Regions from separate parts of the Lysinibacillus sp. FSL P2-0066 genome, predicted to be linked through region 1. Evidence: riboswitches for the same ligand, from Rfam matches in the RefSeq annotation. Region 1 holds a riboswitch; each other region holds the start of a gene.

Region 1 (8,049 bases):
AAGAATTTTTCACGAGTCCCTTCACCCATTAATAAATTCGCTTGCTCTAAGCCTTGCATAGCATCCTTTGCATAAATAACAGGACCGCCATATTCATCTGCAATTTTTGTTTCAGTAAAACGACGAGAAAGTGCAGCCCCACCAACTAAAATAGGTACATCAATCCCCGCCTCTTTAAAATCCTGAGCAGTAATAACCATCTGTTGCGCTGATTTCACGAGTAAACCAGATAGCCCAATAAAATCTGGTTTTTCCTTACGAATCGCTTCAATCAATTGAGCAGGAGTTACTTTAATGCCCAAATCGACAACCTTATAGCCATTATTACTTAATATAATATCAACAAGGTTTTTCCCAATATCGTGAACATCACCTTTTACCGTAGCAAGGACCATTTTCCCTTTTCCAGCACTCTCTTCATCCTTCTCCATGAATTGCTCTAAATGAGCAACAGCGGCCTTCATCACACCTGCTGATTGTAAAACCTCTGCTACAATGAGTTGATTATCATTAAATAATCGACCTACCTCAGCCATGCCCTCCATTAAAGGACCATTAATTATATCAAGCGGCGCCTCGAAGATTTCCCGTGCAGCATCTAAATCCTCAATTAGCCCTTCTTTTGTACCTTCTAATATATAGTAAGCTAAACGACCTTCAACCGTTTTTGGAATATCGGCTTCCGTTTTTTCCTTCTTTTTATCACGATAAAAATCTGTAAACACTGCTAATGTTTCATCATTTGTATTAAAGAGCAGGTCATTTGCGAGTTTAATTTCCTCTTCCGGTATGGATGCGTAACGCTCCAATTTCTCTGTATTAACAATGGCATAATCTAAGCCTGCCTGTGTACAATGATAGAGATAGACAGCATTCAGTACTTCACGGCCAACTGGTGGTAAGCCAAATGAAATATTACTTACGCCAAGTACCGTCAATGTCTGCGGCAATTTTTCTTTGATGAGTCGAATGCCTTCAATCGTTTCCAAAGCTGAACCAATATACTGCTCATCACCCGTTCCTACAGGGAACATTAATGGGTCGAAAATGATATCCTCTGGTGCAATTCCCCATTTCTCCGTTAAAAGTTGATAGGAGCGTTCGGCAATTTCAAGCTTTCGATGACGGTCAACCGCCATTCCCTTTTCATCTATCGTTCCAACAACTAATGATGCACCATATTTTTTCACAAGTGGTAATACTGCATCAAATCGTTCTTCACCATCCTCTAGATTAATAGAGTTAATGATGGCTTTCCCTTGGGAAAACTTTAATGCTTCCTCAATTACTTTTTCATCAGTTGAGTCAATCACAAGAGGCACCTTAACCTTTTTTACAACCTCCTGCATAAATCCACGTATATCGGCTAATTCATCACGATCAGGGTTGGCTAAACAAATATCGATAACATGTGCACCATTTTTAACTTGAGCACGTGCAATCTCTGCGGCCTCCTCAAACTTTCCATCAATGATTAAATTCTTAAATTTACGAGAGCCGATAACATTTGTTCTCTCCCCAATAAATAACGGACGCATAGAATCGTCATACAATAACGGTTCGATTCCTGATACCGCATGACCATGTGTTTTTTCTGGAACTCGACGAGGTTTTTCATCTTTTAAGACCTCACGAATGGCTGCAATATGAGCGGGTGTCGTCCCACAACATCCACCTACAATATTAAGCCAACCCTTTTCTGCAAAACCTTTTAATTTTTGTGATAGCGATTCTGGGGATTCATGATAACACCCTTCTTCATCTGGTAAGCCAGCATTCGGGTAACAGCTAATATAGCCTGTTGAAAGCTCTGCTAATGAACGAATGTGATCCGTCATAAACTCAGGTCCTGTCGCACAGTTTAGGCCAACAGATAATGGTTTAATATGCTCGATCGAAATATAAAAGGCATCGATCGTTTGCCCTGCAAGCGTTGTACCCATCGGCTCTATTGTTCCTGAAATCATGACGGGTAGTTCTTTTCCCGTTGATGCAAAAGCACGCTTTACGCCAAGTGTGCCTGCTTTGACATTGAGCATATCCTGACTTGTTTCTAATAACAGAACGTCGGCTCCTGCCTCAATTAATGCCTTTGCCTGTACATAGAAATTTTCCTCTAGCTCATCAAATGTAATACCACCAGTTACTGATAACGTTTTTGTTGTTGGCCCCATAGCCCCTGCAACAAAACGTGGCCAATCCGATGTTGAATAACGATCCACTGCTTGACGAGCAATTTCCACTGCACGCTTGTTAATTTCTTCGGCTTTTGCGCCAAGATCATATTCATTTAACACTAGAGGCGTCCCACCAAATGTATTAGTACAAATAATATCTGCGCCTGCCTCTAAGTATTTATGATGAATTTTTTCAATGACATCTGGTCTAGTAAGCACAAGATTTTCATTACAGCCATCTAGCTCCTCACCACCAAAATCTTCTGCTGATAAATTTTCGTTTTGTAGCATTGTTCCCATTGCGCCATCAAGAATTAAAATACGTTTCTCTAGTTGCTCTTCAATCGAGTGCTTAGCCATGTATACTTACTCCTTTTTTCTGTTCATCCAATTGCTCTATATATTTCATCAACTCTAGTGTCACATCGTAACGTAAAAATGGTGTAATAAGGTATATACCATTGAAGTATTGCGCAGCCACTTCAACTAATTCTTTAGCAATGGCAATTCCTTCCAATTTCGCTCGTTCCTTGTCTTCTCCACATACTTTCATTCTTGCCAAGGCATCTTCGGATAATTTGATACCTGGCACTTCATGATGTAAAAATTCAGCACTTTTATAACTCGTAACAGGCATAATGCCGATGTAAATAGGAGCTTGTAAATGCTTTGTTGCCTCATAAATTTCTACAATTTTTTCTTTCGTATACACTGGTTGAGAAATGAAGTAGTCTGCCCCATGCTCAATTTTCTTCTCTAAACGTGTCACAGCACGTTCTAACACACGGACGTTTGGATTAAATGCAGCAGCAACTGAAAAATTTGCTTTTTTACGAAGTGGTTTACCTGAGAAGGAAACCCCTTCATTTAACTGCTTAATTAATTGGATCAGCTCCATCGAAGATACATCATAAACACTTGTCGCACCTGGGAAGTCTCCCACTTTCGTTGGATCACCCGTAACAGCCAACACATCATGAATACCTAAAGCATTTAGACCCATTAAATGCGATTGAAGACCAATTAAGTTACGGTCTCGACATGTAATATGTGTTAGTGGGCGTACACCATGTGTACTCTTCAACAATGCTCCCATTGCAATATTGCTAATCCGTGGTGAGGCCAGTGAATTGTCTGCCATCATGACTACATCTGCACCTGCATCATACAATTGCTTTGCTCCTTCAAGGAATCCATCAATCTCTAAATGTCTAGGCGTATCCAACTCTACTATGACAGAGCGTTCACGTTTTACTTTTTCATGAAGAGGCTCATACTTTGGTGGCTCCGCTTCACGTACAATCTCAATCTTTTCAGGTTTCGCATGCTTCTCCTGAACCGGTGATAACTCTTCTAAATACTTCTTTGCTGCTGCAATATGTTTGGGTGTAGTACCACAGCAGCCCCCGATTAAACGTACACCTTGGTCACGTAATTCAACAGCTGCTCGACCAAAATAATCAGCTTCTGACTCATAAACGACACGTCCATCCTCTAAGTCAAGAAGTGACGCATTCGGATAGGCAGACATGAATGCCTTATTAGGAAGTTCTACACCTTCAAATGCTAGAATTGTATGGTGAGGACCTAGTCGACAATTGACGCCAACAATATCTGCACCGAGGGCTTCAAGCTCATGGAGAGCATTATTTAAAGACATCCCATTTTGTAAAACACCAGGCTCATGCATAGAAACTTGTGCAATAATTGGCAAATTTGTTTTTTCTCGTAGCATCTTTAAGGTTGCTGATAATTCTTCAAAATCATAATAGGTTTCGAGTAAAAGACCATCTGGATTCCCTGCCAGTAAGACACTTGCTTGTTCTTCAATAGTCGCTAATATTTCATCCAAGGTTGCATCACTTTTACGAATTCCCCGAATACCTCCAATTGTTCCTAAGACAAATTGACCGCCATCTGCCGCTGCTCGTTTTGCAATGGTAATAGCTGCTTCATTAAACTGTTGGACACGTGATTCTAATCCATAGCGAGCTAATTTGATGGCATTTGCACCGTACGTATTCGTTTGAATGATGTCAGCACCAGCCGCAATATATTCTCTATGAATCTTCTCAATTAACTCGGGTCTCTGAACATTCATTTCCTCATGGCAATACTCCAATCCATAGCCATATAGCACTGTGCCTATTGCACCGTCCGCTGTCAATACATGCGTTTTTAACTTTTCAAGCAATCCCATAAAACTAGCCTCTCTTCCTATGTCTCTATATAATAAAAAGCCCTCTTTCATAAAAAAAGAAGGCTTTAACGATTCATCATTGTTGTTCCTTCTCATCTTCGACTCAACGGTCTTCTGGATTTAGCACCTGACAATAAAGTTGGTTGCTGAAGCTTCAATGGGCCAGTCCCTCTGCTTCTCTTGATAAGAATTAAGTATGAATTTTTTAAATAATTAAAAGAATCATATCGTTTACTGACGAATGAGTCAAGACTATTTCACATAAGAAAGTTTTTTTCCACTTAAAACCTTAGAAATTGGCAAGTTCCTTTGCAAGCTCTTCACCAATTTTTTTCCCATTTTGAATGCAAGCACCAATACCTACGCCAAAATATGAGCACCCAGCAATGGATAAATTTGGATATTTTTCATGTAATTCATGTAGTAACCCTTGTAATGCTTCACGATGCGCTAGATCATATTTAGGCATTTGATCAATCCATTTTGTTACATTTACAACGGTTGGCTGTTCTTCTATTCCTAGGCTCTTTCTCACATCTTCTAAAGCAACTGCTGCCAATTCTTCATCCGTCATGGCACGTAGTTGCTCATAGGCTGGATTGATGCTCTTATAAAAGAGTCGCAAAAGTAATTTATTTTCTTTCGATGTATGCTTCCATTTGCGACTAGTCCAAGTAGCTGCATTACAAGTAACGTCTGAATTATGGGAAACAATATAGCCCGTTCCATCTGCTGGTAATCTAGAGTCCGGCACATCAAAACCTAAATAAATAGTAATCGCTGACGCTGTCGTAAATTGGTCAAAATAGCGATTTAAAGATTCATCCTGTAGTAGATTTTGGACAGTATCGTTTGGTAATGCTAAAACGACATATTCTGACTCAATAATTTCACCATTGGCTAAGGAAATTGTATAGTTCTTATCTTGTTTTTTAACATTTAGAGTAGTAACGCCCTTGATGATTTCTACATCGGATAATGTTTGTTCAAGTCGATCAATTAAAGAAGATAAACCATTTTTAAAGGATATAAATTTTTTGTTCGCTGCTTTAACAAATTGCTCACGATTCGCATCAAAGCCTCTAATAATACTTCCATAATCATTCTTATAATCAATCAGATACGGTAAAGTAGAGCCAATAGAAAGCTGATGTAAATCTCCCGAATAAACACCTGCAAGGACTGGTGCAATTTGATTTTTCACCAGTTCCTCTCCTAAATAGTAAGTTAAAAATTCACCGATTGAACTTTCCTTTGTGAAGCGATCGTTAGGTAATGTTAAATCCTTCAACGCTTCTTTTTTCCCTTGCTCGGAAATGAGTGTACTTTCCTCTAAGGATGTCAAACTCATCGGTATTCCAAAAGTTGAATCTGCTGGAATAGCGTGTAACTCATTATTCGTATAAATATAAGAAATACCTGTTTCGTTGTAGACTAGTTCCGCTTCAAAATCAAGCTCCTGTACAAGTTCCATAACACCTTGGTGACGCGCTACAATAGAATCAGCACCTGTTTCCATGATGAAACCTTGTTCATGTGCCGAATATAATTTGCCTCCTAAATATGTATTTTTTTCTATAAGTACTAGACGAACATCTAAATTATGTTCCTTCACTTGACGTTGCAAATAATGCATTGTACATAGTCCTGTAATACCGCCGCCTAAAACAACAACTGTTTTCATAGTAACCGCCCCTATTATTCGTTCTTTCTACAGTATAATCTTTTTTTCATTGAAAATTACGTTAAACCCTTTACAAATTTAGCAAAAATAGAGCTATTTCATCAGCGAAATAGCCCTCCTTAGTGTTGAAAAACAAAACAGTCAATTGAAAGGTAGAAATGGATTTCCGTTGCAGGCTACTTGCTTTCCTGTGGGCGAGCGCCGAATCGCTTCCTCCGCTACCGCTCCGTGCAGGGCTTCGCCTGTCTCGCTATCCCACGGGAGTCAAGTAGCCCTCCACTTCAACCCACTAACTTTTTAGCAAAGGTTTTCAAATAAAGTGAAGGTGCTCACTACTCTTTATGAAGAGGTGTTGTCACGCATCACTTCTCCACACTGAAAATAAGAGCTTATCCCCGCTAAGAATACAGATAATGGGCGATTTGATCGCTATGCTACTATGAAAAAAAAGTAAAGACACTTTGCAGAATGGTTGATTGGAGTGGAGCCAGCGTCACTCCTAGGGGATTTAGCGTCACAGAGGAGACCCTGGAACGAACGGAAGTGAGTGAAGCGGCTCCTCGGACGCCCCCTAGAAAGGACGCTGGCGGAACGGAAATCAACCCCTCACCCTGCAAAGTTGCCTTTTCTGCCGTTGACATCATCTTTTTTCAACAACATGTAGAGCTATTTCATCAGTGAAATAGCTCTCGCTTTCTGAATCTCTAAAAGATCCATCCTCTATTGCAATATTTATACAACAAACATTTTAATAGGTACTATAGTGTTTATTCCGTCTAAAAATAGAACAAATAGATGTAAATGTTAGTAGTCTATCCTTTTAAATTTTGCGCAAAGCTCGCTAATTTTTCTGCTGAATTCGTTACATCAGTAAATGAAGTGCCTAATTCACTTAATATGCCTACAATTGCTTGTATTTTCGTTGCCATACAATCATTTTGTTCTTTTGCTTCTGTCATAGCTCCCAAAATATTCGTAAATTGGCCTTCCGTTTGTAACATATTTTCCTCACCTGCTGCAACTTCATCTTGAATATTTGTCAAAGAATGCTCTAATTTTTCTGTTCGTTCACCCGTTTTTTTCAATAACAAAGCAACCGCTGTAACTGATTCTTTTGTCTGAATCGATAATTTACGCACTTCATCAGCCACTACACTAAAGCCCTTCCCCGCTTCACCAGCACGCGCTGCTTCAATTGCAGCATTCAAAGCCAATAGATTCGTTTGATTCGCAATATTGGTCACAACACTCATGATTGTTTCCATTTCCTTAGACATCCCTGATAATTGTTCAATATTTTCCTCTATATCGTGAAGAGAATTAATAATATTGAGCATATTTTGTGATTGATTTTTTAAACGTTCGCGACCCTCTAGTGCTTGATTTTCAGCTAATGTAGATACATCGAGTGACTTTTTGGCCAAATGTTTAATTTCGTCAGATTGCTTGCTTAAGCAGCAAAATGAATTATTTGTTTCCTGCGAAATTGTTGCAAGAGCTTCTGAAGAGTCTACAATCTGTCGTTCAATAACTTCTTTCTCATGCACCATTTTTTCCTTCAGTTGTTCGACAGTGTTTTCAAAAGCTTCTAAAACGAGTTGTTGCTCAAAATTACAAATTTTCGATATAGCTCTGATCGTATTAAATTGATCTTGTGGGAATTCTATATTTTTTTCGACCAAATCAATAAATGACATTGATAAATCTTGGAATGCACAGATATACCACTGTGTTCTAAGCCCAATGTGGACATGCACCTTTGCAATTTTCACACGCCTTTGATAATACAACTCATCAATGGTTCCGTTAAACATTTCAATAATATGCTGCCGTAATGTTATTTTAAGCTTTTCTACAGAACTATGATGACTGATAATATCTATCAAATGATGCTCTGTTCCTATCATGTTGTAAAAACGGTTTACGATGTGATCTACATTGTCCATAACTATTGGCTGGAAAGCTTTTAAATATTGTAAGTCTTTCTT
Region 2 (8,049 bases), 1.1 Mb from region 1:
AATGGGCACATGTACTAGAAATCATACATGTTGATAATTTTTTAGTTGGTGAAGAGTTAGTATTAACTACAGGGCTTAGTCTCCAACATAGTATTGAGGACTTTGTATCCTTTATAGAAGCCATCATTCAAAAAAATTGTGCAGCACTTTGTATTGAATATGGCACCTCTATTCAAGCAGTACCTGAAGCGATTTTAACACTTGCCAACCGCCACCAGTTTCCTATTATTGTTTTTCATGAAGCAGTTCCTTTTGTTCGTATTACACAGGATTTACATAGTCAAATTATCAATCAGCAATATCTATTGATTTCTTCACTAGAAGCTTACTCACAAACATTGAACAAAAATGCAGTATTGGGACAAAACACGGACGATATTTTACAAAATATGTATAATGAATTGAAAATACAAATTATGTTTTCCATTAAGGGAAGAGAACCTGTCTTTTTCCCGAATATGGCTCATAAAAAGCGGCAGCAATTCCTAACATTGAATACATCGTCTCAGCAATTTAAACATGAGCCTATTTTTCTATTTGATCAACATTATGCCGATTTATCAATTTATCGAGAAGATGGGCTTTTCTCCGAATTTGAATTATTAATATTAGATCGCACGGCAACAGCGTTGGCACAGCTTTTTATGCGAGAGTTCTATATTGAGGAAAAAAAGAATATTGAGGATGCTTCGATTTTAGCTGATTGGATTGATCAAAAACTATCTAAGGAGGAAATCTATAAATTTATCGTTACACATTATACTAACTATACACAATCCAGTGGCACTGTCTTTATTTTGGCTTCTCCTAATACCTTGACAAAGGCACAGGAGGATGTAGTCTATAGTAAGCTTTATTATCGTAATCTCTTTGAGCAACATGGCTTTATTCCATTTTTATTTGAAAGAAAAAGCTATGTTATTTTTATTTTACTGCATACAAAAGATAGTAAAGCCATTCGTGATATGTTAAACAACATGTTTTCCTCTTTGGTCAAAACTGAATTTTATAAAAAGCAGCAGGCACAAGGTTATCAGATAGCTATTGGGAAGGTTGTTTGTGATGTGGATGAAATTCCCAAAAGCTATCAAACTGCACTGGAAACCTTATATATTTGTCGAAAAGTACAAACGTCCTCGTTCTTTTATGATGATCTGCATTTATATCATTTAATCTATAAATTACAAATGCAGGTGGATTTACAGGAAGTGATTTACGACTATTTACAGCCCGTTATTGAATACGATGAAAAATATAATAGTAAGCTTCTCGAAACATTGCAAGTGTATTTACAAACAAATGGCTCTAAACAGCAAACAGCGAATCAATTGTTTATTGTTCGTCAAACACTCTATCACCGCTTAAAAAAGCTTGAAAGTTTACTTGGTAAAAATTTTATGAACGGGCATAACCGCATTACACTTGAATTTATGCTACTAGCCAATTCATTAATCGAGGATAAGAGCTAGAAAAAAGTTGGCACGCTTAAAAGGTTAACTCCCCTCCTAAGCGTGCCCTTTATTACCCTTTCACAACTACATCGTGATACAATCCAGGTCTACGATCATCGTAAACAGGAATTCTTCCACGTACTTCATCGACAATAGAAAAGTCTACATCGATCACTGCTACTTCCTCGTCCTCAGCACCTACCCATAATACTTCTCCCCAAGGCTGAATAATCATAGACTGCCCATTAAAATTTTCTACCTTTTTCGAAATACGATTTACTGCAATGACAAAGCATTGATTTTCAATTGCACGAGCCTGTAGCAACGTTTTCCAATGGTCAATCCTTGGAGTTGGCCACTGCGCTGGTACAAATAATACCTTTGCTCCTTGTAATGCATGTGCACGTAACCATTCTGGGAAGCGAATATCATAGCAAATGACACCAGCAGCTTCAATATCATCTAAAGCAAAACGATTCATTTCATCCCCTGCTTCCAAGTAAAGATGCTCGTCCATTAAACGGAAAAGATGTGCCTTGCTATATTCCCCAACAAGTTCTCCATTACGATCAAAGGTATACATCGTATTATAAAATTTATCGCCTTTCTTTGTTGAAACAGAGCCCCCTACAATATGTACATCAAGTTCCTTAGCAAGTTTAGCCAAAAAGGTCTTTGTCCGCTCACCATTGATATCTGCTAGCTCAGGCAGTTTCTCTAAAGCATAGCCTGTATTCCACATTTCAGGTAACACTATGATTTCTGCCCCATTTTTTGCAGCTTCACGAATCTTATCCTCGGCACGTTCAAAATTTTCTTCAACTTTGCCAAAGCCAACATTTAATTGAATACAACCGATTTTCATCTCTATTCCTCCTCTAGACAATTAACAGAAAAAGTAATACTATTTGCTTCATATTCTTCAATAATAATTATTATATTCTGAAAAAGGTGATCATGCATGGAATTCTCTAAAAAACTACAGCAACTACCCACTCAATTTTTTGCAGCACTCGTTCAAAAAGTAAACTCGGCTCTAGAAGAAGGGCGTGATGTCATTAACCTTGGGCAAGGAAATCCCGATCAGCCAACGCCTATTCACATCATTCAAGCATTACAGGAAGCAGCTGAAAATCCTCAAAACCACAAATATTCACCTTTTAGAGGTCTCGCTGAATTACGCCAAGCTGCTGCGGACTTTTATCTACGTGAATATCAGGTAGAACTAAATCCAGATACAGAGGTAGCGATTCTTGGTGGAACAAAAATTGGTCTAGTTGAGCTACCTTTAGCTGTGTTAAACCCTGGTGACACGATGCTCTTACCAGATCCTGGCTATCCAGATTACCTATCAGGTGTTGTACTAGGAGACGTCAATTTTGAAGTAATGCCCCTTTTTGCTGAAAATGATTTCTTACCTGATTATCATGCATTACCTGATGAAGTGAAAGAAAAAGCAAAGCTTCTTTACTTAAATTACCCGAACAACCCTACAGGTGGTACAGCATCACTTGCGTTTTTTGAAGAGACCGTTCGCTTTGCGAAGGAGCACAATATTATCGTATCACATGATTTTGCTTATGGGGCAATAGGATTTGACGGTAATAAACCAGTTAGCTTCCTTCAAGCAAAGGGTGCAAAAGAAGTAGGAGTTGAAATGTATACATTATCGAAAACCTATAATATGGCTGGCTGGCGTATAGGCTTCGCTGTAGGGAATGCCGAGATTATTGCTGCTATTAATCTAATTCAGGATCATCTGTTTTGTAGTCAATTCCCTGCCATTCAACAAGCCGCAGCAGTAGCACTGACGGCTTCCCAACAATGTGCGGATGAACTACGAGCTACTTATGAGCGTCGCCGCAATGTACTCATTGAAGAAGCTCGAAGAATTGGCTGGCATGTTACGGCTCCAAAAGGCTCCTTCTTCGCATGGCTCCCTGTACCACTAGGCTATACAAGTGAACAGTTTGCTGATCTTTTGCTCGAAAAAGCTGATATCGCTGTAGCAGCAGGTAATGGCTTCGGTCAATATGGTGAAGGCTATGTACGCGTAGGATTGCTGGTTAGTGAGGAGCGCTTACGTGAAGCAATCCATAGAATCGAGCAATTACAATTGTTTAAAAGATAATGACGCCATATCCTGTAGCTATCCCTAGCTACAGGATTATTACTATTTTTCAATTTTCCTTGGTTGCCCTAAACCATTTTCTAATGGATAAAATTGAACATGACCTGTTTCATCATCCCATTTTCGAATATGTTGAATCCCTTGTACCTCTGCCAACACGATGTCAGCAGTAATAACAGGGTTGCCCCCTTTTATTAAATGCCCACCTGATACAACACCCCATTGATCGCTCATAGAACCATGGAAATGTGTCTCATATCCACCATCTCGCTTACACACCACACCTGAACCTTGAATAAATTCTAATGGTCCCTCTTTTTCAATCACATCACTAAAACGAACTTGAATTTGAGCTGTTGCATCTGGCACTAAATAAACAAAGCTGCTTTTTTGAAAGCTGCCAATACAGCTTACAATTGTTGCTGACTCTATGCTATTCTCTTCGCAAAGCGCTTCAATCCCTTCAATGATATCTGTTCCCGTTAGAAAACGAGCACTAATAACCTTACCAAATGAACCTATACCATAATTAACTCTTACAGACATTGTTATCCCTCTTTTGCGTCGAAATATTATAATTATATAAAAAATTTAAAAATTATTTATTGACTTACTATACCCTATAAATTATATTAGTTCTATCGGAATTACAAAAAAATATTATAAATCTCTTATCAAGAGTAGCTGAGGGACTGGCCCTATGAAGCTCGGCAACCTCCTTTTTATAGGAAGGTGCTAAATCCTGCAAACGATCTTCGTTTGATAGATAAGAGAGGACATCTTTTCATGAGCCTCTCTTAATTTGTAAGAGAGTTTTTTTATTTTCAAAAAACCGATAAAAACAATCTTGGAGGTATTTTCATGAAAAAGAAAAATAAATTTTTAGTAGGTTTAGCAAGTTTAACATTAGTAGCAGCTTTAGCAGGCTGTGGCTCTAAAGAAGATAGTAAAAGCCAAACTGAAGGAATTGATGAAAAGAAAATCGTTGTAGGCGTCACTTCTGGTCCACACGAACAAATTGCAGAAGTAGCCGCTAAAGTAGCAAAAGAAAATGGGCTAGAAGTAGAACTAAAATCATTTTCTGACTATGTTTTACCTAATACATCCTTAGCTGAAGGTGATCTTGATGCTAACAGCTATCAACACGAGCCTTTCCTAGATACATTTAATAAAGACCATGATACAGATTTAGTACCAGTGGGCAAGACGATTTTAAATCCAATGGGTATCTACTCAGAAAAATATAAATCCTTTGATGACATTCCTGACGGTGCAACGTTTGGCTTACCAAATGACCCAACGAATGGAGCACGTGCCCTCTTTGTTTTACAGGAAGCTGGCTATATTAAGTTAAAAGATGGCGCAGACTTAACAGCCTCGATCCGTGATGTAGAAGAAAACAAAAAGAATTTAAAATTCATTGAATTAGAGGCAGCTCAAATTCCTAAACAACTTAGTGAAGTAGATGTAGCAGCTATTAATACAAACTTTGCATTAGAAGCTGGCATTAATCCTAAAGATGACTCTATTTTATTGGAATCTACTGATTCTCCATACGTGAACTATATTGTTGTGCGTGCTGAAAATGAAAATGATCCAACAATTAAAAAGTTCGTTGAGGCTTATCAATCTGATGAGGTACGTCAATTCATCGAAGAAGAGTTTAAAGGTTCTGTAATCCCTAGCTGGTAAAACATTCAGAAAGCTTCTAAAGCCGAAGAATCTGCCGAAATTCCTCTATAGGAAAACGAGCAGATTCTTGCTTTTTAGAAGGTTGAGAAAGGAGCAAATAATCGCATGATTCAATTACAAAATATCTCAAAAGAATTTAAATCGAAAAAAGGCATCATAAAAGCTGTGGATGGCATCAATCTTCATGTAAAAAAGGGACAAATTCATGGAGTAATCGGCTATAGTGGTGCTGGGAAAAGTACACTCATTCGTTGCGTTAATCTACTAGAACGTCCTACAGCGGGAAAAGTAGTGATAGACAATGTAGACATTACGACCCTTTCTCTTCATGAATTACGTCAAACACGCCAAAAAATCGGGATGATCTTTCAGCACTTCAATCTACTAAAAACAGCAACGGTTTACAATAATATTGCTGTTCCCTTAAAGCTGCTAGGCTATAAAGAGGCGGAAGTAAAAAACCGAGTAGCTAAGTATGCCGAAATTGTCGGCTTAACAGATAAACTAGATAGTTACCCAAATCAACTTTCAGGTGGTCAAAAACAGCGTGTGGCTATTGCACGTGCCTTAGCACAGGAACCAGAGATTTTACTTAGTGACGAAGCAACAAGTGCACTTGATCCTGAAACAACGGAAGCCATTCTTGAATTGTTGTTAAAAATTAATCGGGAATTAGGCATTACGATTCTGCTCATCACCCATGAAATGAATGTAATTCAAAAAATTTGCGATGAGGTTTCTGTTCTAGAGTCAGGGAAAGTTGTGGAATTTGGCACAGCGATTGAACTTTTTGCAAAACCGAAGCACCCTACAACGCGAAAGTTTTTGAATACAATTTCACAACGTAATTTATCCCCTTCTCTTATTGAGCAATTAAATGTTTCAGGAAGTGTAATCCGTTTAACATTTCTTGGTGAAAGTACTGGTAAGCCATTATTAGCAGAAGTCACTAAGATATACGATGTGCAACCAAATATTTTAACAGCTAATATTATTGAATTAAAAAACGGTATTGTCGGCAATATTGTGGTGCATCTACATGGCGAGACGCATATTGTCCAAAAGGCGCTAACGTATTTTTCAGAAAATGGCGTAGCAGTGGAAGAATTAGGAGGTGCGTTCAATGAGTAGTATCCAAAGCTTCTTTACAGATTGGTCAGATGTTATTGGCAAAGCAATTATGGAAACATTTCAAATGGTCGGAATTTCATTGTTGTTCTCCATTCTAATTGGTATTCCATTAGGGCTATTAATCGTTTTAACTCGACCAGGACAATCCTTTGAAAATAAATTTTTCTATCAGTTTTTTAATCTATTCATCAATATTGTTCGCTCTGTTCCATTTATCATTTTATTATTCTTCATCTTACCTTTTACCAAGCTAATTGTTGGTACAACAATTGGTGTTAAAGGTGTAATCGTTCCGTTAGTTGTTTACACGGCTCCTTATATTGCACGACTGATGGAATCTGCCCTTTTAGAAGTGGATTCAGGAGTTGTAGAAGCCTACACAGCCATGGGTATTAAACGTCGCCATATAATTTGGCATGTCCTATTACGTGAAGCTCGACCATCTATTATTTTAGGCTTAACGATTGCCACAATAGGATTAATTGGTGCAACAGCAATGGCAGGAATGGTTGGTGCTGGCGGTTTAGGTGACCTTGCCTATCGCTATGGTCATTTACGTTATGAGGTTGATGTGATGTATGCAACTGTCTTTATCTTAATCATCCTTGTGCAGAGCATTCAATCCATCGGAAACCGCTTCGCTGCGAAGTTGAAAAAAGATTAAGAGGAGAATGAAGATGACAAAGGAAATTTATGTAGAGAAAAATGGCTATATTGCAACGTTAGTATTAAACCGCCCAGAAAAACGAAATTCTTTATCAAGGGCAATGTTTCAAGCTATAGCAGACCACCTTGAGCAACTACGTGTAGATTCTACTATCAAGCTCTTAATTGTTCGCGGTGTCAATGAAGTAGCCTTTTCATCTGGTGCAGATATTAGCGAGTTTTTAGATGTTCGTTATGCTACAGACAATGCCAAAGCCTATAATGAATTGGCTCTAAAGGCGATCGATGCTCTTTATAAATTTCCGCACCCGACAATTGCTATGATTCAGGGCTTAGCAATTGGTGGAGGCTTAGAGTTAGCAAACGCTTGTGATTTTAGAATAGCAACACCTAAGAGTAAGCTAGGTATCACCGCTGCAAACATAGGTATTGTCTATAATTTAGAAAGCACGAAACGTCTCATCAATATTGTTGGTGTCGCTAAGGCAAAGGAAATTTTGTACACAGCTACTATTTTTACAGCTGAAGAAGGAAAAAATATTGGTTTAATCACGGCCCTACACGAACCAGAGGATATTGAAAAGGCCACAGTGCAATTCGCTGAACATTTATTAAGTAAATCATCCATTGCAAACGCAGGCATCAAAAAAATTATCCAAGCAATTGTAGATGGTGAAAATGAAGAAAACGATGAGCTGGCACAGTTAGTTTTGGATTCATTTAGTTCAGACGATTATAACGAAGGTATTCAAGCCTTTTTAAATAAAAGAAAGCCTATTTTCAATCAATAAGTGAGGTAGTAACGATGACAAACATAACTGATGGCGATCTACTCTTAAAAAATATAACTGCACAAGCCCCCTTCCCCATTTGCTTTGCAGATTTAGAAAAGGCCGTAGCGGAAAAAATCGAAGCTGGACCTTTTGGCTACATCCGTTCAGGTGCTGGCGGTGAACAAACACGGCGCAATAATCGTGC
Region 3 (8,049 bases), 660 kb from region 1:
GATATAGAACATGCCAGACAATTGGCATTTTTTTTAGAGGATGCAAATAAATCATTCGAAACTTGGTATGATCTTAACTACGCACATCAATATCCACCAGCAAAAAATCGTGAAACTGTCCGTGCTCTTTGCAAGTGGATGAAGCAACAATAAAGCTTAGAGAAAACAAAAAAGACAAAGGGAACGAATAAGTTGTTCCCTTTGTCTTTTATTTAGTCGTTATTTTAATGGGCCACCAAGTGTAGTGATGGCTTCAGAAACGTTTGAGAATTTCTTGAAGTTTTCATTGAATAAGCCTGCAAGCTCAGCAGCTTTTGCATCGTATGCAGCTTTATCTGCCCATGCTTCACGAGGGTTTAACACTTCTGAAGGTACACCTTCAACTGCTGTTGGAATGTGTAAACCAAACACAGCATCTTGTGTCGTTTCAACATCTGCTAATTTACCATCAATTGCTGCACGAACCATTGTACGTGTGTAAGAAAGTTTCATACGGCTACCTGTGCCATATTCGCCACCAGTCCAACCAGTGTTCACTAGGAATACTTGTGCACCGTGCTCGTCAATTTTTTGTCCTAACATTTCTGCATATACTGTAGCAGGAAGTGGAAGGAATGGAGAACCGAAACAAGTAGAGAAAACTGGTTCTGGCTCAGTTACACCACGTTCTGTTCCTGCAAGTTTAGAAGTGAACCCGCTTAGGAAGTGATACATTGCTTGTTCTTTTGTTAATTTACTGATTGGAGGTAACACGCCAAATGCATCAGCTGTTAGGAAGATGATTGTTTTTGGATGACCTGCAACAGAAGGATCAACGATATTTTCGATATATTGGATTGGGTAAGCTACACGTGTATTTTCTGTTAGAGAACCGTCATCATAGTCACAAATACGAGTTTCTGGATCAACAGCTACATTTTCTAATACAGAGCCGAAGCGAATTGCATTGTAGATTTCTGGTTCTTTTTCAGCAGAAAGATTGATTGTTTTTGCATAGCAACCACCCTCAATGTTGAACACACCATTATCAGACCAACCGTGTTCATCGTCACCGATAAGCTTACGATCTGGGTCAGCTGATAACGTCGTTTTACCAGTACCAGATAGACCGAAGAATAATGCCACATCGCCAGCTTCACCTACGTTTGCTGAACAGTGCATTGAAAGGATACCTTGTTGTGGTAATAAGTAGTTCATGATACCAAAAATAGATTTTTTCATTTCACCAGCATATTCAGTACCACCAATTAAAATAATTTTCTTTTCAAGTGATACGATAATGAATGTTTCAGAGGCAGTACCATCAACCGCAGGATCTGCTTTAAAGTTCGGAGCTGAGATGACAGTGAAGTCGGCAACATGAGAAGCTAATTCATCTGCTGTTGGACGGATAAATAATTGATGAGCAAAAAGATTGTGCCATGCGTATTCATTAATAACTTGAATGCTTAATTGTGAATCTTTGTCAGCACCTGCAAAGCCTTTGAATACGAATAACTCGTCACGTTCTTTTAAATATTTTATTACTTTTACATATAGGTTATCGAACACTTCAGAAGAAATTGGTTGGTTGACTTTACCCCAGTCAATTTGATCTTTTGTGCTTTCTTCTTCTACCGTATATTTATCTTTAGGTGAACGACCAGTGTATTTGCCAGTTTCTGCACGAACTGCGCCATCTACTGTTAACATTGCTTCACCACGAGATGTAGCTTTTTCTGCTAATTGTGGTACTGAAAGTTGAACATTAATGTTACCGCCGTTTAATAATTCCTTCAGTTCGTTTGCAATTTCTACTGAATTCATCGATTAAATACCATCCTTTTTTATAGTATTCCCTTGATTTAGAGGGATTTTTTCTTAATTTCAAAAATAGTATAACACAATTGCTTAAATAATCTATACTAATTAAGAAATTATTTTAGAGTTTTTACCACTTTTCAATAAACTGACAAAAAATAATGTTTTTCGAGTAGAATACCATCAATCCTACTGTAATTAGGCATGAAAATTGAGCCACACATATGTTACCACAAGTAGCTAGGTATGTTGTAGGGATTAATTTGCTTCTATTTACATCATCATCCAAGTATGAAAAGTTTTTGTGTAATAGGTTCTTTCCTTTCTATACAGTAATACATAAGAAAATATTTGACAACGTTCGACCTTTTGAGTAACATGAAATTGAACGGATACTCTTATCCCGAGCTGGTGGAGGGTCAGGCCCTGTGAAACCCGGCAACCTGCATGAACTATTTCACGACATGCGCTGGTGCCAACCTGATGCAAGGGAACATCCCTTGAACGATAAGAGTGAAAGGTTACGCAGTCATTATTCCTTTCCTCATGTAAAGTAACGTGAGAAAAGGATTTTTTTATTGTTAAAAATCAATGTAAAGGTAAGTATATGTAGTTCTTTCCTTATTATAATGACGGATCTTTCGAAATCCTCGTGTTAAAAGCAGCAGTAACGGCTTGAGAGTTCAATCCTTAGGAGCGGACTTGACATGGGTAATGAGTACCGTATTCATACACAACTACTTATTGTAAGAGTATTTAGGAGGAAAACCAAATGACAAACCGTCGACTGTTTACATCAGAGAGTGTAACAGAAGGACATCCAGATAAGATTTGTGACCAAATCTCGGATGCCATTTTAGATGCTATTTTAGCAGAAGATCCAAATGCGCGTGTAGCATGTGAAACAACTGTAACAACAGGATTAGTATTAGTAGCAGGAGAAATTACAACTTCTACTTATGTTGATATTAAAGGTATCGTTCGTGATACTGTAGCAGAAATTGGCTATACACGTGGTAAATATGGCTTCGATGCAGAAAACTTAGCGGTGCTTGTGGCGATTGGTGAACAATCACCTGATATTGCACAGGGTGTTGATCAGGCATTAGAGGCACGTGAAGGCTCTATGACAGATGCTGATATTGAAGCAATCGGTGCTGGTGACCAAGGCTTAATGTTTGGCTATGCATGTAATGAAACACCAGAGCTTATGCCATTACCAATTAGCTTGGCTCACAAATTAGCACGCCGTTTAACAGAAGTACGTAAATCAGGTGAACTTGCCTATTTACGTCCTGATGGTAAAACGCAGGTAACGATTGAATATGATGACAATAATGTACCCGTTCGCGTGGATACAATTGTTATTTCAACACAGCATGATGAAGAAGCAACACTTGAACAAATTCAAGCGGATTTAAAAGAATTTGTTATTGCACCCGTTGTACCGAGTGAATTATTAGATACTAACACTAAATACTTCATCAACCCAACTGGCCGTTTCGTAATTGGTGGACCAAAAGGCGATGCTGGATTAACAGGACGTAAAATCATTGTTGATACATACGGTGGTTATGCACGTCACGGTGGTGGTGCCTTCTCAGGTAAGGATGCAACCAAGGTAGACCGCTCAGCAGCATATGCGGCACGTTATGTAGCAAAAAACATCGTAGCAGCTGGCTTAGCAGAGCGTGCTGAAGTACAACTTGCCTATGCGATTGGCGTTGCTCAGCCTGTTTCCATTGCTGTCGATACATTTGGCACAGGTAGAGTAAAAGAAAGCGAGATCGTTGAATGGGTACGCGAGCTATTCGATTTACGCCCAGCAGGTATTATTAAAATGCTTGATCTTCGTCGTCCAATTTATAAACAAACTGCTGCGTATGGACATTTTGGTCGTACAGATTTAAATGTACCATGGGAGCAAATTGATAAAGCCGACGCACTACGAGAAAAAGCACGTTTATAAACTATTGAACTAAAGTAATGAAGTCATTAGAAAATTATTCTAATGTATTAATAAACAAAGGAGCAACATTGCTCCTTTTGTTTTTTTTACAAAAATACCTCGCTAGGATTCGTGAACATATTCGGTACACGAAAACGCGAGGGATTTTTTCGTTAGTATTGATTTTTTGTGTAGGTTATTTATTTCTGAAGTGATTTATAATATTGACCTTTTTCTGCGTATTCTCGTACGATGCGTTCCATATCCTCTTTATCTTCAGCATTTAATTCTCGGACAACTTTTGCTGGACGACCTAATGCTAAACTATTTGGAGGAATGACTTTACCAGGAGGTACTAGGCTTCCAGCTCCAATAAATGCACCTTCTCCAATCTCAGCTCCGTCTAAAATAATGGATCCCATACCAATTAAGGCATTTTTGCGAATTGTACAACTATGTAAAGTGACTTGGTGTCCAACTGTTACCTCATCTTCAATAATGAGCGGATATTTTGGGCTTTGGTGTAAACAGCAAAGATCCTGAATACTGACACGTTTACCGATAATCGTTGGGGAAACATCACCACGAATAACCGTATTAAACCAAATGGTTGTTTCGGCGCCAATTGTTACGTCGCCCGTAACAGTTGCGTAATCAGCAATGAAAACAGACGGATCGATCTTTGGCGTTTTATCTTTAAATGGATAAATCATGAAAATCGCCTCTTTTCTTTCTATAATGTAGTATTATCGTATCAAATACGCAACTTTATGGAAATATAAAATTAAAATGTGCTATTTATTTCGATATAATCAAAGTGTAATTATTTTTTAGGAGGACTATGTAAATGTGGAAATGGGAAGCTGATGGACAAGCAAAAGCTGTGATTGCTATTCTTCATGGTGCTTATGAAAATCACCGTTGGTATGCATGGCTGATAGAGAAATTAAGATTAGAAGGCTTCCACATAGTCATGGGGGATTTACCGAATCATGGTGGTAATGCAAGATTTGCTAGAGTCCATGATGAAGACTTCAAATTGTACAATAAGTATACACGAAACCTGATTGAAAATGCTTTTTCATATAATTTACCAACCTTTGTAATAGGGCATGGACTAGGTGCAACATTAATCCTCCATACACTGCAAAAGAGACAATATGAATGTGCAGGCATTATTTTAACATCACCTTGGTTGCAACTAAAGCTATTACCAGGTAAATTAACAAATGCTTTAACAAGTCTAAGTGCGTTAACAGCCAATGTTAAGTTGACACATGATATTACATTAGAGAAATTAACGCGTAGTGTTGAAGGCAGAGAAGAAATGAAAGATGATGTACCGCTCATGTCTGTTGTTTCTGTGAAATGGTATCGAGAACTTCAGCAAATGATGAAAAATTTAGTGATGCTGCCTAAAGGTGAAATGCCTAATATGCCTATGCTAATTATGACAGCTGAGAAGGATAAAATTACGGACACTCGCCAAACCCGAAATTGGCTTCATCAACAGGAATTCACAGAATTTCAGTTTAAAGAATGGGCAAATTGTTATCATAATTTATTTCATGAGGGAGAGCGCGAAGAAATTTATATGTATACACGAGATTTTATTAATAATGCTCTTCGAAGAATTGGTTATATAATTAAATAGGTTTATCCCCTTCCATTTACTAGGTTACTTACTTAAATATTGTTACTCAAAAATAATATTGTAATTTTCTGAAAAGTGTAATACTATAATGATCTAAAGTAAGGTATTTTAAATTGGAGGGGTAAAATGGATGTAATTGTGGAGAAGTTGAATGGTATTTTATGGGGACCATGGTTTATTTATGGTATCTTATTGATTGGGTTATTTTTCTCAATTATCACAAGGTTCCTACAGGTAAGGCACATTAAAGATATGTTTGTTTTAATGTTTAAAGGGGAGAAATCGGAAAAGGGAATATCCTCTTTCCAAGCAATGTCTATCGCATTATCAGGACGTGTAGGTACAGGTAATATTGCTGGTACTGCGACAGCAATTGGAATGGGAGGACCTGGTGCTGTCTTTTGGATGTGGGCAATCGCTTTCATTGGTGCGGCTACCGCGTATGTAGAATCAACATTAGCTCAAATCTATAAAGAAGAGAAAGATACAGAATATCGTGGTGGACCGGCCTTTTACATAGAAAAAGGAATGGGTCAAAAATGGTTTGCAGTAATTTTTGCTGTGGCGGCTTTGATTGCGATGTTAATCTTAATGCCTGGCGTCCAATCAAACGCCATTGCAGGTGCTGTTGAAAACGCTTTCGGTTTGGAAACTTGGATAACAGGTCTTATTATTGTTGTTTTATTAGGCGCAATTATTATCGGTGGTGTTAAATCTATTGCAAATGCAGCCCAAATCATTGTACCTTTTATGGCATTAGCATACATCATTATGGCTATTATCATTATTGTTATGAATATCTCTGAAGTACCAACAGTATTTGCATTGATTTTCTCAAGTGCCTTTGGTGCCCAAGAGATTTTTGGGGGCATTATTGGTTCTGCCATTGCTTGGGGTGTTAAACGTGGAATTTATTCCAATGAAGCTGGTCAAGGAACGGGTGCTCACCCTGCAGCAGCAGCGGAAGTATCGCATCCTGCTAAGCAAGGAATTGTTCAAGCGGCGTCTGTGTATATTGATACATTACTAATTTGTTCTGCTACGGCATTTATGATTTTATTTACAGGTATGTACAATGTACAAGATGAAAAGGCAGCTGAAGGAGCAGATCCATTTATCCATATTGGACAATTTAATAGTGGTGGATTAGCAGGCGATGAGCAAATGACCTTTGCGAAAAGTATTGAAGCAGGTGCAGCCTATACACAATATGCAGTTGACTCATCATTACCTGGCTTTGGTGCTCCATTTGTAGCCATTGCGTTATTCTTCTTTGCCTTTACAACAATTATGGCTTACTACTATATTGCAGAGACAAATGTCGCTTATTTATTTAGAGGTAGCACAGAAAAGATTTTCATTTGGATTGCAAAGATTGCTATTTTAGTTGCAGCCTTCTATGGTACAATCCGTACGTCTGGTCTAGCATGGGCAATGGGAGATGTAGGTCTTGGTCTAATGGTTTGGATTAACGTTCTGGCTATTTTAATTATTATGAAACCAGCTATTGTTGCATTAAAAGATTACGAGAAACAGAAAAAAGAAGGAAAAGATCCAGTCTTTGATCCTCGTAAACTAGGCATTAAAGGTGCAGATTTCTGGGTTGAATATAATGAAAAACGTAATAATAAATAGATAAAGTGCAAGGCGATCAGCTAGTTTACTAGTTGGTCGCCTTTTAGCTTGTCCTCAACAATACTATTAAATAGGGTATTCTTTCATTTTTTCTAATGCAATGACGAAAGGCGGATCATTTTGTTGATTAAGAAATGCATATTTTAAGACATGGACATATTTTTGCGGAAGTTGACTTACATAATCAATGACCTTATCACGTTCTTCTTTTCCACCTGGATGACCATGATAAATAACAAGAACAATCAATCCTCCCACTTTTAAGAGCTTTAATATATTTTCAATAGCTTGGATTGTTGTATGAGGCCTTGTAATAATATCATGGTTGCTGCCAGGTAAATAGCCGAGATTGAAGATAGCTGCAGCTACTGGCTTGTGTACATATTGCATGACTTCCTCATGCCCTTTATTTAAAACGACTGCCCGATGTTCTAAACCATGATCTAAAAGTCGAAGGAGTGTCGCATCAACCGCCTCTTTTTGGACATCAAAGGCATAAACTTGTCCTTCATCCCCAACAAGCTGTGCCAGAAATAATGTGTCATGACCGTTTCCTGCAGTCGCATCAACCGCCGTATCTCCCTCTTCTATACTATCTTTTAATAACTGCTGGGCATATTGTAAAACACGTTGTAATTTCATTTCGTAACCTCTGCCTTATACAACTTCCCTTGCCAACTAACTCGACGTTCAAGCTCAGCGTCAATACCATTCAACACTTCCCATTTATTGACACTCCACATTGGTCCAATCATTAAATCAATCGGTCCATCGCCTGTAATACGATGAATGACCATTTCAGGTGGTAGGATTTCTAATTGGTCTGCTACTAGTTTTGTATACACATCTTGGTCTAAAAATTCTAGCATACCTTTTTCATATTGCTTCACCATAGGCGTTCCTTTTAATAGATGAAGTAAGTGGATTTTAATGCCTTGGACATCTAATTGTGCAACTGCGCGTGCCGTTTCCATCATCATGTCATAGTCTTCGAGAGGCAATCCGTTAATGA
Region 4 (8,049 bases), 520 kb from region 1:
ATATATTTGCTTAATATCTTTTGTAGGGATGTTAGTTCGGACAATTTTGTTGATTGGCTTCATTTGAAAATGTTCGATGACCGTTTGAAGGGTTTGATCTGTAGACCCGTCGTTAATAATGATAATTTCAGTTTGAGGATAACGTAAATTCAATAATGAATAAACTGTATCTACAACCCCTACTTCTTCATTGTAAGCAGGAACAAGTAACGACACGGGTTTTGAATAAAAAGCATCTATATGTGCATCATCATACTCTGATAGATCGAGACGATAGCGTTTTCTTAAATCCAGCATAGCAATGATGAACATTGTACAATATGAAACGATAACGAACAGCATATAAAATAATGCCCCCAAAAAACATCATGCAATAGTCAATTATTTTCATTTACTTCCCCTCTTTTCTCGCTGCAATTTCCTGGGCCATTTCAATTGCATATTGGTCATTTGAGGATTCAATGAATTGCTGTAATTTAGCTATACCATGTCGATCTTCTACAATCGTTTTTGCCGCTTGAGAACGTACCCACCAATTCTCATCTTGAAGAAGTTGCTCTAAATAACTATAAGTGTAAGTAAGCGGTACATGCTTGAAAATTTTGGCAACCATTAACCTTGCTTCCCACATTTCTGAAGTCACAAAAGGGATAAAGGGATCCATCTCATCAATAATACCTATTTCATAAAGACCTTTTAATGCTCTGATGTTTATTTCCGTCGTATTATGGTCTAATAATTTTTTTAACTCCTCCAAATACTCCATCTTTCTTTTTACAGCAGCAGTATCAATAACAGCAAATTGCATATTAGCTGGCAAGCTATTAAAATCATGGAAAAATTGAATAAATACATTATCATCTAATAATACAAACAGTCTTCTATATTCACTTTCAGCGTAATTTACATTGGAATTTTTTATTTTCTCCATAAATAAATCTGGTTGGAAAAGGGAGTATATTTTTAATAACTGGAAATGTTCTTCATCTGTAATGTTATTTTTTTCGAATTCTTGGCACTTCGTTAGCAATTGATCTATTTGTAAGTCTGCAATTCGATAGAGGGCATTCATTCGAATACTCCATCGTCTACTTGATAAATCTTTTTCGTAGAATGCTTTTAAATATTGATTGGAGAATTGTTTAATTTTTAGTTCCAACTGTTCATTCCTTATATTCTTTAAATAGGATGAAAAAATTCTTTCAATAGCTTCAACTTGCGCCCTTCCTCTAGGTACCAATACGATACTAAATAGTGCGTTATTGAATAAGTAATCATACCAAAGTTGAGAATAATTTTGTAAATAACGGTCACGAACTTTTTCAAAATAGCTTTCACGCTGTCGCTGAACAAGTAAATACAGTAAAAAGATAAAGAGCACAACTAGTAAGAAGGAAATTATTGCGAAAAGCGTAGAAATAGTCAGCTTAATCATAGCCAAAACCTCGCAAAAGTTCTTTTAATTTTGGCTTCGAGCAAACGTAAATTAAATGGTTTGACAATATATTCATCAACACCGCCTTCATAAGCATTAAGCGCTGCCCCTTCAGAATTGCGTTCTGACATCATATAAATAATAAATTTCTTTTCATTTGGCATATGTCGTAAGATATGCAATATTTCTAAGCCATTTTTTAGAGGTAAAATATCATTCATAAGAATTAGATGCATATGCCCTGATTTATAATCATCCGATTGTAAAAAGCTATAACCATCCTCATAAGCCTTTACATCCAGAGTAAAATGAGGGATATCAATTTGGTTTAGCGTTGACTCTAATACTTGTCTAAAAATAGCGTTCTGTTCAATAATACTAACTTTCACTAATTCCGTTGGTTGCTCACTATAATCTTTTACTTCTGCTATACTCCACGTTAATTGCTCATCCTCTGATAGCATTTGTTTATTTTTATTTAACAACTCTTCAAAGATAACGTTATTATTTCTTATTTCTGTTATAGAGGCCTTTAATGCAATATGTTGAAACTTCCGTTCTGCTTTTAGGATGGCAAATATTCGTTTTAAAAATGCTTTAGCTTCTACATCACTACTTTGTAAAAAAAAGATACCCCAATGATTTCCATCGGATAATTGAAAAAGCAAATCTGTCTTACGTATTTTCGATTGTAAAAATGAGGTAACTTGATCATTCGTGGTTTCATTTGGTTGTGTAGAATTAGCTGTTTTTAAAAAGACTGCTGTTATAGTAAGGCGTGATCTAATAACACTTTCTCGCCATATTTTAAAGTAGCGCTCTACTTCATGTTCTTGCATGATGTCATGGGTGAATTTTATATCATTCATTAGAATCACTCCATCTAGTTTTTTCTTATTATTACTTTCTATCATTTATTTCGTAGATTAACAACATTACTATAGTAATAAATGTGACTAAACAATAAATAGACGTCATAAAAAATACATAGTTTCTCATCAATTTAACTACAAATAAAAAAGAGTACATAAGTCGTTAAACTTATGTACCCTTTTATAAAATTTTTAATTCTTATTTAACCGGTACTACTGCACCTTTCCACTCTTCTAAAATGAAGTCTTGGATTTCTTTAGATGTTAATACTTCTAATAATTTTTTAATTTCAGGTTTTGATTCATCACCTGCACGTACAGCGATGATGTTAACATATGGAGATTCTTTATCTTCAAGAGAAATAGCATCTTCAATTGGGTTTAAACCGTTATCGATGGCAAAGTTAGAATTGATAAGTACTGCATCGCCTTCATCGTTTTCGTACATTTGTACAAGCATTTCTGGGGCAGTATTTGCATCGAATTTAAAGTTTTTAGGATTTTCTTCAATATCCTTTAATTCTGCTGCTGTTTTATCAATGCCTTCTTTTAATTTGATTAAGCCTTTAGCCTCTAACAATGACAGCATACGACCATGGTCAGATACTGAATTAGAAAGTAAAATTGTTGCGCCTTCAGGCAGGTCTTCTAACGTTTTATATTTTTTAGAGTAAATACCGATTGGTTCAATATGAACGCCACCTGCATTAACGAAATCATAGCCATTGTCTTTAATTTGTAGCTCTAAGTAAGGAATGTGCTGGAAATAGTTTGCATCAATATCTTTTGACTCTAAATCTTGGTTTGGTAGAACATAATCTGTATACGTTTCAATTTCAAGGTCTATGCCTTCTTTAGCTAAGATCGGTTTTGCTTTTTCTAAAATAACTGCGTGTGGTGTATTAGAAGCACCTACTTTTAATGTTACGTTTTCTTTGCTATCTGTTTGATCGCCAGATGCTGATTTTTCATCTTCTTTTTTATCTGTACCGCAAGCTGCTAATGCTAGTACAAGTATTGATAAAAATAATCCTGCTAATAACTTTTTCATTTATGACACTCCCTTGTATTTGTTTTAAATATGTTAGCGGTAAAAACCGGAATAACCTCATTTTCGTGCTAGCGTTTATCAATTTTTTCAGTAATTAAATCACCAATCCATTGAATAATAAATACGACTACTAAGATCAAAATAGTTGCCATTAATGTCACATCTTGGCGATTTCGCTGGAAGCCGTCTAAGAAAGCTAAGTTACCAAGACCACCTGCACCAATAATTCCTGCCATCGCTGTATAACCTACAAGAGCAACAGCCGTTACCGTGATACCAGAAATCAAAGCTGGTAATGATTCAGGGACCAATACTTTCCAAATAATTGTAGAAGTTTTCGCCCCCATTGAACGGGCTGCTTCAATAACACCTTTATCTATTTCACGTAACGCAATTAATACCATACGAGCATAAAACGGTGCTGCACCGATAATTAAAGCAGGTAACGCCGCATTGGCACCTCGAATTGTACCTAGTAAAAACTTCGTAAATGGAATTAATAAAATAATTAATACGATAAATGGAATGGAACGGAAAATATTAACGAGTGATCCTGTTAAAAAGTTAACGATTTTATTTGCCCATAACTGATTGGGGCTTGTTAAAAATAGAACGATACCAATGACTAACCCTAGAATAAATGTCACAACCGTTGATATAGCTGTCATGTATAAAGTTTCATACGTAGCTTGCCACATATTTTCCCAGTCTACATTCGGAAAGAGGTTAGTTAGCATTTGCAATCACCTCCGTTTGTACTTCGACTGTATTTAAATAACGAAGGGCTTCAGTGACGTTTGTCTGAGTGCCATCAATTTGCACAATCAATGTACCATATGCACCATTTTTTGTTTGCGAAATATTTCCGTGAACAATACTTACTTCTACATCAAATTGTTTCACAAGATGTGAGATGACAGGCTGTTCTGTTTTTTCACCAACAAAAATTAATTTGACAAGTTGTCCAGTTGGATAGTTTGTTTTAATTTGTGCTACCGTATCCTGTGTTTCCTTAGTGTCTGTAATTTGAGAGACAAACTTTTTGGTAATGGCTGCTTGTGGTGCTTGGAAGACTTGTAATACCTCACCACGTTCCACAATTTCGCCTGCCTCCATCACCGCTACACGATGACAAATTTTGCGGATGACATGCATTTCGTGGGTAATCAGGACGATTGTTAAGCCTAAGCGTTCATTTATATCAACGAGTAAATCAAGAATGGCATCCGTTGTTTCAGGATCGAGTGCTGATGTCGCCTCATCACATAGTAAAACCTCTGGATTATTCGCCAATGCACGTGCAATCCCTACACGCTGCTTTTGTCCACCAGAAAGCTGAGATGGATATGCCTTATCGCGCCCTTCTAAGCCTACAAGGGCTATTAATTCCTTCACACGTGCTTCACGTTGAGCCTTTGGAAAGCCTGCGATTTCTAAAGGGAAAGCTATATTTTCGGCAACTGTTCTCGACCAAAGTAAATTGAAATGCTGGAAAATCATACTTACCTTTTGTCTAGCTGCTCTAAGCTTTTGTCCTTTTATCGATGAAAATTCCTGATTGTTCACCGTTACTGTTCCTGCTGTTGGTTTCTCTAAACCGTTTAGTAAACGAATCATGGTACTTTTACCTGCGCCACTATAGCCGATAATGCCAAAAATTTCACCTTTATTAATAGTAAGGTTGACGTCTTTGACTGCCGTTAATTCGCCATTTGTTGTTTTGTATTTCTTTGTAATATTTTGAAGCTGGATCATAGCGAATACTCCTTTTCTCATATAGAAAACCCCTTCACTCACAGACAAGTAGAAGGGGTCACGTATGATACGTTAAACCGTTCTCTCATCTTTCAAAGAAAAATCTTTGGGTGATTTGGCACCTTTTCACATTGTGATGGTTGCCGGGCTTCATAGGGCACTTCCCTCCGCCACTCTTCATAAGAGTTCGATATATTTAATGTTTTAGTAATATATTTGTTACTTTACCACGCTAGTAAAGTTCAGTCAATTGATTTTTTTAACAATTCATATAAAAATGGTACGGATTGAAAGGCATAAATCTTTTTTGTCACTTTTCCGCCATCACTGATGAGTAGACATGGAACACTTTCAATCTGATGCTCATAGGCAATGTGTTCCAAAAAGTTGATATTTGCTTTACCTATTTGTAGCTGTGGCAGTAATTGTTCAATAATGGACATCATTTTAGATGCCACTGCACACGTTCCACACATCGGTGTATATAAATAAAATGCAGTTTTCTCTCCCGACTGTTTAGCCGCTTCCCACTGCTCTGTTGACCATTCTTCCATTTACTCACGCAACCTTACAAAATATATTCATTATGGATTGAAAAATGTGCACGCAGTAAAATCATCGCTAACACTTTTCTTGGTGTTGTTTCTACTTCCTTGTACGTTGGCATTGTGCGCAGATGTTCAGCTTCTGGATAATGTCTGTCCATTAATGCACGTAGCTTATCGCCTGAAGTATCTGCATCAAAAAAAGTAAATAGCTCACAGCCCTCATAGGGATCCAGTAGTTCTTCTAATTGATGCACACCAATTGTACCATTCGTACATAGTATTGTAACATTCTCATTCAAAATAGGCTCAATTTGTAGCTTATCTGAGCGCCCTTCTACTATCAAGCATTTTCCCTCGAACATTACGCCACCTCCATTTAGAGATCCCTACTTATAAGTCATTATATAACAAAAAACGCCGGTAGTTGCCGACGTTTTTCGATTATGGCTTGTCTTATTCAGCGATCATTTCTTCGTATTGCTCTGCTGTCATTAGTTTCTCAACTTCTGATGCATCAGCAGGCTCAACAACGATCATCCATGCTTTTTCATATGGTGATTCATTAACGAATTCTGGGCTATCTTCTAAATCTGCATTTACTTCCACTACAGTACCTGAGATGGGTGCATATAATTCAGAAACAGTTTTTACTGATTCTACGCTACCGAATGGATCATCTGTTTTGATTTCGTCGCCAACTTGTGGAAGCTCAACGAATACGATATCTCCTAATTCAGATTGTGCGAAGTGAGTAATACCGATACGTACTTTTCCATCTTCTACTTTTACCCATTCATGTTCTTCAGAGTATCGTAAGTCTTTAGGTGTGCTCATGCAAAAAACCCCTCCATAAATATGTAATATATTCACTTTCAGTGTGCCATACTTCTCCTATAAATACAAGGTTTAATACGGTTATTTCCAAGCTTGCTCAAAATCTACTTCTTTAAAACCTAAAGTAACTTTTTTTCCATCTGTGACGATGGGACGTTTAATTAACATACCATCTGAAGCTAGTAGCTCAAGCTGCTCATCCTCCGTCATTTCTGCTAACTTGTCCTTTAAGCCAAGCTCACGATATTTCATACCTGAGGTATTAAAAAATTTCTTCAAAGGTTGTCCACTAGCTTGCCAAATAGCTGTTAATTCTTCCTTAGTTGGCGGTTGCTCTGCGATATGTACCTCTTCATAGGAAACCTCATGCTCATTTAACCACTTCTGTGCCTTTTTACATGTTGTACATTTCGGATAATGGAAAAATTGAATCGTCATTACAATGCTCCTCTTCTGTCTTTTTCTGTAGTATACCATCATAGTTGTTTTCAATGGTGAACTTCACTCTTTTTTGTAAGTTTATCCATCCGTTGTGCAAATTTATCCATTGCTTTTACGATTATCCATCTCATATAAAAAACCTAGCTATCTTTTGCAGATAGCTAGGTTAAATTTGCACTATTAAACAATATATTTTTCAGCATCAATTAATTTAACGGAAGCCTCACGCTTCTTCGCAATTAAATTGTATGGATTATTGCGAGTTAGCTTACGCAGTGCAGATAATGTCATACGAGCTGCATCGCCATCTGCGGAAGCAAGAATTGTGTCTTTTGCTTCTTTTTCGATCTCTGCGAATGCTTCCTGACAGAAGATTTGCGTATAGAGCAATTTTTGATGTGCTTTTTCAGCACCATCACGAGCAATTGCCTTTTCTGTACGTAAGACAGCTGATTCCATTGCAAATAATTGGTTTGCGATATTTGCAATGTTCACCAATACTTCTTGCTCTTGATCAAGTTTTGCACCAAAGCGTTGTGCTGCTAAGCCTGCAGCTAATACAGCAATTTTCTTCGCATTTTTCACTAAATATTTTTCTTGTGCTAGCGGCTCTGTACCGATGTCCTCTGGCATTAGCATAAGCAGCTCTTGCTGTAAATTTTGAGCAACTTGTAATAATGGTAGCTCACCTTTTAGCGCCTTTTTCATAAATGTGCCAGGTACAATCATGCGGTTAATTTCATTTGTACCTTCAAAAATTCGATTGATACGAGAATCACGGTAAATACGCTCAACCTCGTATTCAGCCATAAAGCCATAGCCGCCATGAAGTTGGACAGCTTCATCAGCAATATAGTCTAAAGTTTCTGAACCGAATACTTTGGCAATAGAGCATTCAATGGCATATTCAGCGATCGCGCCTGCAATTACTTTTCCTTGCTTTTGCTCTTCAGGGCTTAACTGACTTAAGCGGTCCTCAAATAGACCAACCGTACGATAGTTTAATGATTCTGATGCATACAGTTGAGAAGCCATTGTAGATAATTTCTCTTTTGTCAGATTGAAATCAGAAAGCTTTGTTTTAAATTGCTGACGTTGGTTTGTATACTGAAT

Evidence for each region. A riboswitch is a leader RNA that binds a small molecule or an ion and turns the genes downstream of it on or off. The one in region 1 is predicted to bind S-adenosylmethionine.
Region 2: another riboswitch for S-adenosylmethionine. It lies ahead of MKZ14_RS02200 (MetQ/NlpA family ABC transporter substrate-binding protein); the one in region 1 lies ahead of MKZ14_RS19910 (bifunctional homocysteine S-methyltransferase/methylenetetrahydrofolate reductase).
Region 3: another riboswitch for S-adenosylmethionine. It lies ahead of metK (methionine adenosyltransferase); the one in region 1 lies ahead of MKZ14_RS19910 (bifunctional homocysteine S-methyltransferase/methylenetetrahydrofolate reductase).
Region 4: another riboswitch for S-adenosylmethionine. It lies ahead of MKZ14_RS17455 (methionine ABC transporter ATP-binding protein); the one in region 1 lies ahead of MKZ14_RS19910 (bifunctional homocysteine S-methyltransferase/methylenetetrahydrofolate reductase).

The regions. Positions count from the first base shown of each region.
Region 1 covers NZ_CP150202.1:3,996,782-4,004,830, forward strand. The annotation lists gene metH (methionine synthase) at 1-2,537, opposite strand, end outside; gene MKZ14_RS19910 (bifunctional homocysteine S-methyltransferase/methylenetetrahydrofolate reductase) at 2,530-4,377, opposite strand; SAM riboswitch class I at 4,467-4,567, opposite strand; gene MKZ14_RS19915 (protoporphyrinogen oxidase) at 4,667-6,061, opposite strand; gene MKZ14_RS19920 (globin-coupled sensor protein) at 6,874-8,049, opposite strand, start outside.
Region 2 covers NZ_CP150202.1:455,574-463,622, reverse strand. The annotation lists gene MKZ14_RS02220 (PucR family transcriptional regulator ligand-binding domain-containing protein) at 1-1,469, shown strand, start outside; gene MKZ14_RS02215 (carbon-nitrogen family hydrolase) at 1,522-2,316, opposite strand; gene MKZ14_RS02210 (pyridoxal phosphate-dependent aminotransferase) at 2,413-3,582, shown strand; gene MKZ14_RS02205 (PPC domain-containing DNA-binding protein) at 3,625-4,128, opposite strand; SAM riboswitch class I at 4,251-4,355, shown strand; gene MKZ14_RS02200 (MetQ/NlpA family ABC transporter substrate-binding protein) at 4,444-5,274, shown strand; gene MKZ14_RS02195 (ATP-binding cassette domain-containing protein) at 5,380-6,405, shown strand; gene MKZ14_RS02190 (methionine ABC transporter permease) at 6,398-7,069, shown strand; gene MKZ14_RS02185 (enoyl-CoA hydratase-related protein) at 7,083-7,862, shown strand; gene MKZ14_RS02180 (alpha-hydroxy acid oxidase) at 7,877-8,049, shown strand, end outside.
Region 3 covers NZ_CP150202.1:3,338,016-3,346,064, reverse strand. The annotation lists gene MKZ14_RS16615 (prolyl oligopeptidase family serine peptidase) at 1-153, shown strand, start outside; gene pckA (phosphoenolpyruvate carboxykinase (ATP)) at 220-1,806, opposite strand; SAM riboswitch class I at 2,196-2,314, shown strand; gene metK (methionine adenosyltransferase) at 2,573-3,769, shown strand; gene MKZ14_RS16600 (gamma carbonic anhydrase family protein) at 3,949-4,461, opposite strand; gene MKZ14_RS16595 (alpha/beta hydrolase) at 4,596-5,402, shown strand; gene MKZ14_RS16590 (alanine/glycine:cation symporter family protein) at 5,529-7,037, shown strand; gene MKZ14_RS16585 (class I SAM-dependent methyltransferase) at 7,104-7,679, opposite strand; gene MKZ14_RS16580 (TIGR01212 family radical SAM protein) at 7,676-8,049, opposite strand, start outside.
Region 4 covers NZ_CP150202.1:3,477,521-3,485,569, forward strand. The annotation lists gene MKZ14_RS17430 (glycosyltransferase) at 1-342, opposite strand, end outside; gene MKZ14_RS17435 (HEAT repeat domain-containing protein) at 392-1,435, opposite strand; gene MKZ14_RS17440 (response regulator) at 1,432-2,304, opposite strand; gene MKZ14_RS17445 (MetQ/NlpA family ABC transporter substrate-binding protein) at 2,507-3,358, opposite strand; gene MKZ14_RS17450 (methionine ABC transporter permease) at 3,427-4,095, opposite strand; gene MKZ14_RS17455 (methionine ABC transporter ATP-binding protein) at 4,085-5,113, opposite strand; SAM riboswitch class I at 5,196-5,299, opposite strand; gene MKZ14_RS17460 (thioredoxin family protein) at 5,356-5,667, opposite strand; gene MKZ14_RS17465 (hypothetical protein) at 5,682-6,023, opposite strand; gene gcvH (glycine cleavage system protein GcvH) at 6,115-6,495, opposite strand; gene MKZ14_RS17475 (arsenate reductase family protein) at 6,577-6,933, opposite strand; gene MKZ14_RS17480 (acyl-CoA dehydrogenase family protein) at 7,117-8,049, opposite strand, start outside.